Regions from separate parts of the Paenibacillus polygoni genome, predicted to be linked through region 3. Evidence: a T-box and tRNA genes for the amino acid it is inferred to sense, from the RefSeq annotation. Region 3 holds a T-box; the other regions hold tRNA genes.

What was found. A T-box is a leader RNA that pairs with one kind of tRNA and senses whether it is charged. The one in region 3 lies ahead of leuS (leucine--tRNA ligase), so its partner is inferred to be a tRNA-Leu.
Region 1: it has a tRNA-Leu gene. The T-box ahead of leuS (leucine--tRNA ligase) is inferred to sense a tRNA for this amino acid. The anticodon was not compared.
Region 2: it has a tRNA-Leu gene. The T-box ahead of leuS (leucine--tRNA ligase) is inferred to sense a tRNA for this amino acid. The anticodon was not compared.

Annotation. Positions count from the first base shown of each region.
Region 1 is NZ_CP127162.1:1,658,875-1,663,292, reverse strand. Features, by position in the region: gene melA (alpha-glucosidase/alpha-galactosidase) at 1-1,050, opposite strand, end outside; tRNA gene QPK24_RS07965 (tRNA-Leu) at 1,590-1,673, opposite strand; gene QPK24_RS07960 (5-methyltetrahydropteroyltriglutamate--homocysteine S-methyltransferase) at 1,820-2,962, opposite strand; gene QPK24_RS07955 (LysR family transcriptional regulator) at 3,066-3,983, opposite strand; gene QPK24_RS07950 (S66 peptidase family protein) at 4,135-4,418, shown strand, end outside.
Region 2 is NZ_CP127162.1:3,654,954-3,659,371, reverse strand. Features, by position in the region: gene QPK24_RS17560 (glycosyltransferase family 2 protein) at 123-1,421, shown strand; gene QPK24_RS17555 (hypothetical protein) at 1,469-1,912, shown strand; tRNA gene QPK24_RS17550 (tRNA-Leu) at 2,085-2,170, shown strand; gene QPK24_RS17545 (uracil-DNA glycosylase) at 2,260-2,928, shown strand; gene QPK24_RS17540 (LSm family protein) at 2,941-3,369, shown strand; gene QPK24_RS17535 (WGxxGxxG family protein) at 3,604-3,990, shown strand; gene QPK24_RS17530 (YjcZ family sporulation protein) at 4,102-4,227, shown strand; gene QPK24_RS17525 (hypothetical protein) at 4,355-4,418, shown strand, end outside.
Region 3 is NZ_CP127162.1:3,830,139-3,834,556, reverse strand. Features, by position in the region: gene QPK24_RS18335 (M3 family oligoendopeptidase) at 1-1,501, shown strand, start outside; T-box leader at 1,658-1,896, shown strand; gene leuS (leucine--tRNA ligase) at 2,014-4,418, shown strand, end outside.

The DNA.
Region 1 (4,418 bases), 2.2 Mb from region 3:
GAGACAAGGTACTTCTACACAAGCTTCTTTCGGAAGATTGGTAATAAGACCATGGTTCATTACATTGCCGCCGATTTTATATGGATTACCGGTTTCCATTGCTTCTAAAATGTAGGAAGCATATTCATGAGTACGCTCATGTTTCAGTTCCGTATTATTCACAATCTCATCCCGCATACGTTCCCAGCCTGCGATTTGTTCTACACACCTACGCGGGTACTCGTCAAGCGGGATTTGGAATCTTTCAATGAGTTCCGGATAGTTCTTTTTAATAAAGTAAGGGTGGTATTCCGCATTATGCTCTGATGATTCTGTGATGTAATATCCAAACTTCAGCATCATCTCGTATCGAACCATATCTCCATGAGATTCCTTCTGTTTCTCTGCTGCTCTTCGCTTAATCTCGGGGTATAAATCCTCCCCATCCCGCGTTACTTCTAGAAGCCATGCCATGTGATTAATTCCCGCGATTTTTGCCTGTACTCCCGTTTGATCTATGCCAAGGTGTGCAAACATATGAGGTACACAGACCTGCACACTATGACATAATCCTACTGTTTTAATTCCTCCGTATGTATTCATTACATTCGTAAGCACAGCCATTGGATTCGTGTAATTCAAAAATAAGGCATCAGGACATACTTCCCGCATATCAGCAGCAATATCCATCATTACTGGAATCGTACGCAGATTACGGAATATGCCGCCGATGCCAACGGTATCGGCAATCGTTTGACGAAGACCATACTTCTTTGGAATTTCAAAATCGGTAATCGTACAAGGATCATACCCGCCCACTTGGATCGCATTAATCACATATTTAGCACCTCGCAGTGCTTCCTTACGATCGGCGTAAGCCGTAACCCTGCATGTACTGCCAACGCTTTTTTTTAAATTACTCAGCATGTTCTCTGAATCGGTCAGTCGCTCTAGGTTAATATCAAATAAAGCTAATTCAAAACCTTGCAAAGCAGGGGTCATCATACAATCACCTAACACATTTTTAGCAAACACAGTGCTTCCTGCCCCGATAAATGTAATCTTGTCCATCTTTCATTCCTCCTTAGCTGCAATTAAAAAATATTCACTTGTTATGATGTAACTTATGACTCGCTATCGTTAAAAGCTTAGTTTCACCTGTATTACAGTGTTTTCTATTGTATTCTTCGTTTTTTTGTTACGCTTTCAATATAAAACATGAAGAGAGAAATGAATATGGAGAAACACAAGACTTATATGGACGTTTGTTGCATTATTAAAAAGAGAGCTATTAACACCAGTCCTGTTCTGAAGAACCCGCTGTTTTATTTACGGGTGAAGAAAGACATGAACCCTATCCCTTAATTGGTCCATCTGTGTATGAATATTATCTCGTACATACCGCCTGGGTGGAAAAGGGATCACCTTACAATATCCTCAGCAGATCAGTATTCAGCATATTGCTTCCACCATTGGAAGTTTAGTATGTCACCGACAGACTTCCGAAATGGAGCCACAAAAACACAGGCGTAGAAACGGGGCAATAAAGGCAATAAAAAAGCTCGTCACGATTGCTGCAAGAGCAATGTGACGAGCCTTCTTAAGTAGGATGCGGCCGAGAGGACTCGAACCTCCACGGGGGTGAACCCACACGGACCTGAACCGTGCGCGTCTGCCAATTCCGCCACGGCCGCATAATCTATCATATTCCTGTATTATAATGGTAGTTTTTAAGATTAGCAAGTATAAGTGAAAAACGAAAAAAAATCCCCCTGAAATGCCAATGGCTTTCTAAGAAAGCTCATTTCCGAGTAGCATCAGAGGGATAATAACATGCGGCTTATTGCCAGATTTGCTCTGCGATTTCCTTAATAAAAGCAAGTTTGTTCCATTGTTGTTCTTCTGTCAAAATATTTCCTTCTTCTGTCGAAGCAAATCCGCACTGAGGACTAAGGCAAATTCGATTAATATCAACATACTCTGTTGCTTCTTCAATACGTTTGAAAATTTCTTCCTTGCTCTCCAGCTCCCCGATCTTAGATGAGAATAGACCAAGTACTACTTGCTGATCTTCTTTCAAGAAACGAAGAGGTTTGAAATCTCCCGCACGGTCCGTATCAAACTCAAGGTAGTAACCTGAAATGTTATCAATTCCAAGCAAAGTTTCAGCGATCGGTTCATATCCGCCTGAAGATGCCCATGTGGAATGATAATTACCACGGCATACATGTGTAGTAACGATAAGATCAGACGGCAAAGAGGATACGGCCAGCTCATTGAGTTTTGCATACAGCTTAGCCGTGTCAGCAACGTTCACGCCTGCTTGCTGTTTTGCTTCGAGATAGTTTTTATCACACAGCATTCCCCATGTGCAGTCATCCAGCTGAATACTGCGGCAACCTGCTTCATAAAAGGCTAGAATGGCATCATGATAAGCTTTAGCAATGTCTTTTACAAGTTCTTCTTCACTGCTGTAGAACTGATCTATCGCAGCTTTATTCTCTGGGCGATAAAGCTCAGAGAGGAACTGTGCCGGTGCAGGAATCGTTTGACGAGCTACCACATCATCGCCTGCTGCTTGTTTTAAAAACTGATAATGTGCAACAAATGGATGAGAAGAAGAAAATCCGATTTTACCCACAAGCCGTGCTGTTTCTCCTCTTGTGGTTTCTCCTTGGAATGGATAGCCCTTAACATCGCTTGCTTTCTCTACTCCATCGAGTCCCCACATAAAATCAAGATGCCACCAAGAACGGCGGAATTCTCCGTCGGTAACAGCCTTTAGGCCCACTTCTTTTTGTTTTTCGACTAGACGAATAATCTCCCGATCTTCCACTTTGGTTAATTCTGCCTCAGTGATTTCTCCTGCTTGAAATTTAGCTCTTGCTTGTTTTAACGCTTCTGGGCGTAAGAAGCTTCCAACCACATCAAAACGATAGGGAGTAACACTTCTCTCTGTACCTGCTTTGGTAATTTGGCTCATATCACTGATCTCCTTTAATTGGTATTTCATAAGTTCGTAATAGAAAGATACCATGAAAGATCAGTTATAGCGTAACTTCAATAAACTATAGCTGGTTATAACTTTAGACTATATCAAACTTTTGTGTCGCTTCCTGTAAGGCTTCTACATAGGCTAGTGCCAGCTTTGAAAGCATCGCATTTTTGTGAGAGATCCAGCCTACATTTATCGTCTCATGATAATCCAGCGGTACAGGGATAATGTCATGGCCATTTAAATCCGCACTCAACACCCCGGTTGAAATCGTATACCCGTTTAGTCCAATCAATAGATTAAATAGTGTCGCTCTGTCATTTACTCGTATGCTTTTTTTATGTGATAACGTACTTAAAATTTCCTCTGAGAAATGAAACGAATTATACTCCCCTTGTTCAAATGACAGATAAGGATACTCTTCTAAATCCTCAATGGTAACCTTCGATTGCCGTGCAAGCGGATTCTGCACACTGACAAAGATGTGTGGCTTCGCTGTGAACAAACTATGAAAATGCAGGTTCGCTGCATCAAGTAATTTACTCATCACCTTACTGTTAAATTCATTTAAATAAAGAATTCCAATTTCACTGCGCAGCGTTTTTACATCCTCGATAATTTCATGTGTCTTGGTTTCTCTGAGAGCAAGTTCATATTCCTCCTGCCCATACTGCTGAACCAACTTAACAAAAGCATTCACAGCAAAAGCGTAGTGCTGCGTGGAGACGGCAAAATGTTGCGGCGAAGGTTTCGCGTTCATATACCGGCTCTCAAGAAGTTCTGCTTGTTCAGCAACCTGTCTTGCATATCCCATAAATTCAACGCCTTCCATGGAAAGCGAGATTCCTTTATTGGTACGTTCAAAAATAGTAATACCGATATCTTCTTCCAGATCTCGAATTGCCTTGGATAAACTCGGCTGTGATATAAAAAGTCGTTTAGCTGCTTCATTCATCGAACCTCGATTGGATACCTCAATAACATATTTAAGTTGGGTAAGTGTGGCCATACCATCCCTCTTTCTCAGGTGAAAATTTCTATCCTCATTATACCAGTAGTAGGATTTGTTTTTATCGCTAATTTCGGTATGTTTTACTATGTATCTACATAATCAATAAGTATTTAGGTTCCTAATTATCTGAAAATGGGGTGAAGTATCTATGGCGATTGCACCGCCGATGCTGCGCAGAGGAGATACCGTTGGAATTGTCACACTTGGGAGTCCGCTAAATCGTGCAACAATTGATGCGCGAATTGCGGTTTTGAGATCTACAGGGCTGAACACGATCGTGGGTGAACATGTATATGAGCAAGATGGCTTTCTAGCGGGTACAGATGAAGACCGAGCGGCAGATCTTATGGCAATGTTTCAAAATGATGAGGTCAGATTAATTCTTCCCACTCGGGGAGGAACGGGGGTCGCAGGAATCCTTCCTTATCTTGA
Region 2 (4,418 bases), 180 kb from region 3:
TTGGTTTGTCCCATTATGCATCTTTATAAGTATCGTTTTCGGAGTTGCTATTTTCTTTATAACGATTAATACGCTGATCTTGCGCAGAAAAACGATGAATAAATATAACCGGAGGAAAATCAGTGGGTGATTTCTTACTCATACCAGCGATCATTAGTATCTGGATTTCAGTCTTTATATCAATTCTTATGATGATTGGCGCACAGCGTTTTATAATTAGGCAAAGTAAAAAAGAACTCGTTATACCTTCCATATCAGAAAAGGCTCCCAAAGTTACGGTCATGGTTCCGGCCCATAATGAAGAGTTAGTTATTCAAATGACGGTTGAACATATTCTAAGAATGAATTATCCGCATGATAAATTACAAGTGATTGTAATTGCGGACAACTGCACAGATAACACGGCTAAGAAGCTCTATGATCTTAAAAAACATCCCGATTACCAATCAAGGGATTTTATGATTATGGAGAGAAAGGGGACGGGAGGTAAATCCGGAGCGCTGAATGATGCACTTTCACATGCTACAGGGGAGTGGATTTGTATCTATGATGCCGATGCAGCTCCAGAGCGGAATGCACTTCTATTTTTGGTCGATAAAGCATTAGAAGATCCGGAAACCTATGGAGCCGTATTCGGTCGTAATAAGGCTCGGAACAGAGCTCAGAATTTTTTGTCCAAATGTATAAATCTCGAACTTGTCACTGCGCAGCGAATTTATCACACAGGAATGTGGGAGTTATTTAAGCTCGGTACCATTCCAGGAACCAATTTTATTATAAAAACAGAATTGATTCGTGAAATCGGCGGTTGGGATGAAGATGCAATTACCGAAGATACCGCTATATCTTTTGACATTTTATCACGAGGTCAGCTCATAGCACTGGCGCCCCAGGCAGAAGCATATCAACAAGAGCCTGAAGATTTACGAGTATACATGAAACAGCGCGAACGATGGGCCAAAGGAAATTATAGCGTTGTGATGGATCATATTCTCGAACTTTTCAAACCATCCTCCAGCTGGAGGGTTAAAGTTCAGGTCCTTTATTATGGCACCAGTTATTTCTGGTTTTTACTTGCGATCCTCGTATCTGATGTTCTTTTTGTTATTAATGTGGTGTATCAGGTCTTATTTTTGTTTGGTATGGACGTCGTCATGCCCTTTCAGTTCTCCTCTGATGTATATGTCTTTTTAATGATTGCATGGGCACTGATGTATTATTTGTACGTCCTTCAAATTAACTTGGCGCTTGCTACAGACTATGGACAGAGCAACACACGGAATTTTGTGCTGGCTTGTATTTCTTATTTTACGTATGCACAGCTTTTTCTTATTATTTCTCTCAAAGCATTCATCTCCATTTTGCTGGATAAAGTGTTTAAGAGAAAATCCAAATGGTATAAAACAGAGCGGTTTGGTTGATGGGTCCGTAAGAGATAAGCTGAAATCTGATAAAAAGAGAGAGTGGTATGGGATTTTTTATTGAATTATTTTTATCAGGCAACGGCAATAGTGATGATATGAAGACGTTTGGACTCATGTTGATATACTATGCCGTTGTCACTATGCTGCTCCTTCACTTGATCTTGAAAAGAAACCATGAACAAGTATCGATGATACGTTTTATTTCTGGAACCTTACTTTTGTATATCATGGCAATTATACTGTTAGACCCCGTTCTTACCATGATAAGCGGGCTAGGTAAGGTGGTGCAGAGTCCTGGTGCCGGTTTGCTGGCGATATTCCTTGTCATGCTGCCTATTGTGGTTTTTTTCTTCTTTCTTATTAATGTCTTTGTATACCGGACAAGAGATAAATGGAAAGTAATATGCTTGTTTATGGCGGCTCAGCCTCTAGTCGCTTTTCTTTTTCTGATTCTATTAACGATAGGAAGTTATTTTCATTTCATCTAATCATTTAGATCTGCGAATTTGTAGGTTTGAGTATGTTAAATATTATTTGAAGAAAAGTGTTGTATAAAATTTATAATCATGTTATAATCAATTTCGCAGGATTTTTTGAAGTTTAATAGCACTTAGATAACTCAAAAAATCGGTGTATATGCGCAAGATAAGCGCTATATATGCCGGGGTGGCGGAATTGGCAGACGCACAGGACTTAAAATCCTGCGGTAGGTGACTACCGTACCGGTTCGATCCCGGTCCTCGGCATCTTATATGTATAAGCTGGCTCCTTAGCGGAGACCAGCTTATTTTTTTACAAGTTACCATTTACTCTTACTGCGAAAGGAAGATACTCCATGTTCAATAATGATTGGGATACGATTTTACACGATGAGATGAACAAGGAATATATACAAGAGCTTCGTAATGCACTTGCTGTAGAATATAAAACAGAGCATGTCTTTCCACCGAAAGAGGAAATATTTAATGCATTAAAGTTAACTTCTTATTCGGATACCCGAGTGGTTATTCTTGGACAAGATCCTTATCATGGACAAGGTCAAGCGGAAGGACTAAGCTTTTCGGTCAAAAAAGGGGTTAGGATTCCTCCTTCTTTACGGAACATATATAAAGAGCTGCATGCAGATCTAGGGATACCTATTCCTTCCCATGGTTCACTTACACATTGGGCAGAAGAAGGGGTATTATTATTAAATAATGTATTAACTGTACGAGAAGGTCAGCCTAATTCACACAAGGGTCTTGGATGGGAACGATTCACAGATGCTGTCATTGAAAAGATAAATGAGCGAAATCAGCCGGCTGTGTTCATGCTCTGGGGAAATCACGCTCAGAAAAAGGGAGCCTTTATTGACCGTTCTCGTCATTTGGTAATTGAATCTTCGCATCCTAGCCCGCTTGCCGCTCGGCATGGTTTTATAGGAAGCAGACCTTTTTCAAAAGCAAATCAGTTTCTAGAATCAAAAGGAATGAAGGCCGTCGATTGGGTCATTCCGGAAAGTTAGAAAGGAGGGTGAATGATGCAACACTGGATTGGTCGCAGGGTTATCGTAGACCGAATGGATGGCCATAAAGACCCTGTACAAGGAATACTGCTCAAATGGGATGACGAAGCTCAATTAGTGGTGGTGGGTGCCAAACGAATCAAGATTCCTTTTGCTCAGATTGCAAGAATTCACGCTCTTCCTGAGGACGCACACGGACGTGGGAAACGGAAAGCACGTTCTTCATTACATTCGGTAGGTTATATTATGAGACAGCCGCTCCAATTTGATAATGCCATTTATTTTCGATCAGCAGTTACGATTTGGAAAGGCCCTAAATTGATTGCTTATCGAGCAGTCGTTACATCCCATGATGAAACTTATGTAGAGCTGGAGAATGGACAGAAATTCGAAAAAGACCTGTATACTTTCGTCGTCCGATCTCGTCGAGGTCAGCGGTAAACGTGCAATTTTCATATTATTTTTAGGTTATTATCATGTTATTTTAAGGATGGTTTTTTATAATAGTAACTGTATTTCCCCCTTTAAAATATGGTATATACGAAAAACTCGCCGGCTGCAAACGGTGAGTTTTTTTGTTGCCCTATATCCTCCAGTTACATTGTCGAATAAGTTTTTTTGCTGACGGGGAACCTATAATCGCAACCAAAACTTATCTGGAGGTGTATGACTGTTATGAAAAAGAAAATGGCAACCATGCTCGCAGCAGCAAGTATCTCTATGGCTATTGCAGTCCCAGCTATGGCTGAAAGCAGTCACATGAAAACCAATTCTACAACGAATCAGGTGAATGAGACGAAAGGCCATTATGATTCAAGAGGGTATAACGATTCTCTCCAAGGAGGATACTCCAACATGTCTCGTTCCCGTAGCATGAATGACAACACAAACGGGTATAACGGATATGGTACAGGTACGGGTACGTACGGTACAAATAGTGTGAATGCAAATTCTACAGACGGTAGCAGTGGCAACTGGGGATGGCTTGGGTTGCTCGGTCTGATTGGTTTAGCTGGTATGCGTCGTGATAAACAAGAAGGTAAACCGCAACACGCGAAATAACATAGGATAAGATTTGGATAAAGTTTTATAACCATAATAGACTTCTGCCCTGCCACATTCCAGCTTTGATCATATATTATCTCATACCTTAGTGATAAGGAGGAGACGACAATGAGCGAAGTATCTGGATACGGATATGGTTTCGGTGGAGGATACGGCGGTGGATGGACATCAATTGGAGCAATCCTTGTCCTTTTCATCCTGTTGGTTATCATTTCTAAAACAATTCTTTACTAAGCAATGAAAAGAGGGCACCGGTTAATAGCTGGTGCTCTTTTTTTTTGTGAGAACCGTGATTGATCCGTATGTTTTGGTTTATATATACATAGCAAGATGGATGAATCATAGGGAAGGATGAAGCGTAGTGGAACAAGAAGACTTAGAGGTATGGGAAAGAGAAATCAGCAGCCGCGTCGAATATCTGGAAC
Region 3 (4,418 bases):
CAATGATGAATTCTATAAGGCGGAGCAAGACTTTTTCGATGAAACATCGCCGATGTTCCAGAAATATACGACTGAATTTTACGAGGCGCTTGTGAGTTCTCCTTTTAGAGCTGAGCTGGAGAAAAAATGGGGTAAGCAGTTATTTCAGATCGCAGAGCTTACCATCAAAACATTTAGTCCGGACATTATCGGTGACTTGCAACAAGAGAATAAACTGACGACAGAATATTCAAAACTGATTGCTTCGGCTAAGATTTTCTTTGAAGGGGAAGAGCGTACCTTATCGCAGCTTGCTCCTTTCATGCGGTCTACCGATCGGAACATGCGTAAACGTGCGGAAGAAGCACGGACTGCTTTTTTGAGTGAACATGAAGAAGAGCTTGACCGGATTTACGATGAACTGGTGAAAGTCAGAACCAAGATGGCGAAGAAACTTGGATTTCCGAGCTTTGTGGAGATGGGTTATGCCAGAATGAATCGAACGGACTATAACGCTGATATGGTGTCGAGCTTCCGTAAACAAGTGCTGGAGGAGATTGTTCCGGTAGCTACGAAGCTGAAAGAGCGTCAACGCGAGCGCATCGGGGTAGATGAGCTGTATTATTACGACGAGAATATCGTATTCCCATCAGGAAATGCAGCGCCCAAAGGGGATCCCGAATGGATTTTGCAAAACGGTAAAAAAATGTACGACGAACTAGCTCCAGAAATGAGCGAGTTTTTCAATTACATGCTGGACCATGAACTGATGGATCTGGTTAGCAAAAAGGGGAAACAAAGCGGAGGCTACTGTACCTTTATTTATGATTACAAGTCTCCTTTTATTTTCTCCAATTTCAATGGGACTTCAGATGATATTGATGTCCTCACGCACGAAGCAGGCCATGCACTTCAGGTGTACCAAAGCCGAAATTACGAAGTGCCTGAATATTTATTTCCTACATATGAAGCGGCTGAAATTCATTCCATGAGTATGGAGTTCTTAACCTGGCCGTGGATGAATCTCTTCTTTGAAAATGAAGTGGAAAAGTATAAATTTGATCATTTGTCGAGTGCTCTTCTATTTATTCCTTATGGTGTTTCCGTGGATGAATTCCAGCATTATGTCTACAGTAATCCAGATGCAACTCCGGCAGAGCGTAAACAAGCTTGGCGTGAAATCGAGCGTAAATATCTGCCGCATCGGAATTACGAGAGCAACCTCTATTTCGATCAAGGCGGTTTCTGGCAAAAACAAGCTCACATTTACCAATCTCCATTCTATTATATCGACTACACACTGGCTCAAATCTGTGCATTCCAGTTCTGGAAGCAGTCTAGAGAGGATTATCAAGCAGCTTGGACGAATTATTTGCACTTGTGCAAATTAGGAGGAAGTTTATCCTTTACCAAACTGGTGGAAGAGGCAGGTCTTATTTCACCTTTCAAAGACGGGTGTGTAACTTCTGTAATTACGAGTATTGAAGATTATCTTAATTCTATAGACGACAAAGCTCTATAAAATAAGAGATCAGCAGAATCACTTTCTATTGGCCCTGCCCTGTTTAGTCTTCAGCTAAATATATTCTTAGTTTAATTAGAACGGGGGCCAGGGGTTTACAGAGTTATTTGACTTTATCTGTTACAGTCTTGTATAATGATTGCGATTAAACTTAACATGTTTTCGATGAAGAGGAGTAGTAATAGAACCAATGCATAACAGAGAGCCAGCGGGTGGTGCAAGCTGGTTGCCATGGTTGTATGAACTCGCCTTGGAGATATGAGGTCAGGCTATATTTTATAGGGGAAGCCTCATCGGTTCACCGCCGTTACAGGGTGCTTAAGGGAGTGGACAGCGAAGCACGTATGTCCGCTAACTAGGGTGGTACCACGGGAATCTAACCTCTCGTCCCTAGCGATGATACGCTATGGGATGCGGAGGTTTTTTTGTTGGTCCGTGATACGTTTTGGCATGGTATGACGTTCAAGGCGTAATCCGGTTCTAACGTTTTCATATGACGAGGAGGATGGACATTGAGTCAGAAAGAACTGCCGAAGCACGGCTATCAACCGCAATCCATTGAGCCGAAATGGCAACAATATTGGGATGCTAACAAAACATTTAAAACAGGGGAAGAGGCAGATAAACCAAAGTTTTATGCCCTTGATATGTTCCCTTATCCTTCTGGAGCGGGTCTCCATGTAGGACATCCAGAAGGATATACAGCGACTGATATCGTATCTCGCTACAAAAGAATGCGCGGATATAATGTTCTGCATCCGATGGGTTGGGATGCTTTTGGTCTTCCGGCAGAACAGCATGCAATCGATACAGGAGAACATCCGCGTGATATAACGGTGAAGAATGTTAATAACTTCCGCCGTCAGATTAAATCACTTGGATTTTCATATGACTGGGATCGTGAGATCAGCACGACAGATCCTGACTACTATAAGTGGACACAGTGGATCTTTATCCAGCTATACAAACGTGGTCTTGCTTATGTATCTGAAGTTCCGGTGAACTGGTGTGAAGAGCTTGGAACGGTTCTTGCAAACGAAGAAGTAATTGATGGGAAAAGTGAGCGTGGAGGCTTCCCTGTCGTACGTAAACCAATGCGTCAATGGGTACTAAAGATTACTGAATATGCAGACCGTCTTCTTGATGATCTGGATGAACTGGACTGGGCGGAAAGCATTAAAGATATGCAGCGTAACTGGATTGGACGCTCCAAAGGTGCGGAAGTGACATTTGAGCTGGAAGGACATGAAGAACAGCTGAAAGTATTTACGACACGTCCAGATACTTTGTTTGGCGCAACTTATGCCGTTCTTGCTCCGGAACACGAATTGGTGGAGAAGATCACAAAACCGGAGCAGCAGGCTGCGGTAAAAGCATATCAAGATCAAGCGGCACGTAAGAGTGACCTTGAGCGTACAGATCTTGCAAAAGAAAAAACAGGGGTGTTTACTGGCGCATATGCAATTAATCCGATCAGTGGTGCAAAATTGCCGGTATGGATTGCTGATTATGTTCTTGCTGGTTATGGAACAGGTGCGATTATGGCAGTGCCTGCACATGATTCACGTGACTGGGAATTTGCAAAACAATTCGGTCTTGAAATCATTGAAGTGGTATCGGGTGGAGATGTGGAAAAAGAAGCCTACACAGGTGATGGCCCTCACGTAAACTCCGGTATGCTGGATGGACTTGAGAATGAAGAAGCTATTGCCAAAGCAATTGCTTGGCTTGAGGATAATGGAAAAGGCGAAGGAAAAGTAACGTACAGACTTCGTGACTGGCTCTTCAGCCGTCAGCGTTATTGGGGTGAACCTATTCCAATTCTGCATCTGGAAGACGGTACGATGAAAACTGTACCTGAAAGTGAACTTCCGCTTGTGCTTCCAGAGATGGATGAGATTAAGCCGTCTGGTACAGGGGAATCTCCGCTTGCTAATGCAACAGACTGGGTAAACACTATCGATCCAGAGACAGGAATGAAGGCACGCCGTGAGACCAATACCATGCCGCAATGGGCTGGAAGCTGCTGGTATTACCTGCGCTTTATTGATCCGCATAATGATAAGGAACTGGTATCCAAAGAAAAACAACGTGAATGGCTGCCAGTTGACTTGTACATTGGCGGAGCAGAACATGCCGTACTTCACTTGCTCTATGCACGTTTCTGGCATAAAGTTCTGTATGATCTAGGCATCGTAGATACAAAAGAGCCATTCCATAAACTCGTAAACCAAGGAATGATTCTTGGAACGAACAATGAGAAGATGAGTAAGTCCCGCGGCAACGTAATCAATCCAGATGAAATTGTGGAAAAATACGGTGCAGATACGCTTCGGATTTACGAAATGTTCATGGGGCCGCTTGAGGCAACCAAACCTTGGAACGAGAATGGTGTAGAAGGAGCTTATCGTTTCCTAGCACGTGTATGGCGTTTGTTTATTAATGAAGATGGTACACTTAATGAGAAAATTGGCGATGGCGGAGATGACGATTTCAAACGCACATGGCATAAAACAATTAAGAAAGTTACCGATGATCTCGAGCATCTACGCTTTAATACAGCGATCAGTCAGCTGATGATCTTCACTAATGATGCGTACAAAGCAGACCGTCTGCCGCGCGAAGCAATGGAGAACTTTGTACAAATGCTTGCTCCTCTTGCTCCGCATATCGCAGAAGAGTTGTGGTCGCGTCTTGGTCATGAAGAGAGCATCAGCTATGTATCCTGGCCGCAGTATGATGAGGCACTAACTGTTGATGCAGAAGTAGAAATCGTAATTCAAATTAACGGTAAAATCGTACAGCGCGCAAGCGTTGCAGCTGATCTTGATGCAAAAGGTCTAGAAGCGTTCAGCTTAGAGATTCCTGCAATCAAGGAAGCATTAGAAGGCAAAACCATCCGTAAGGTGATTGCAGT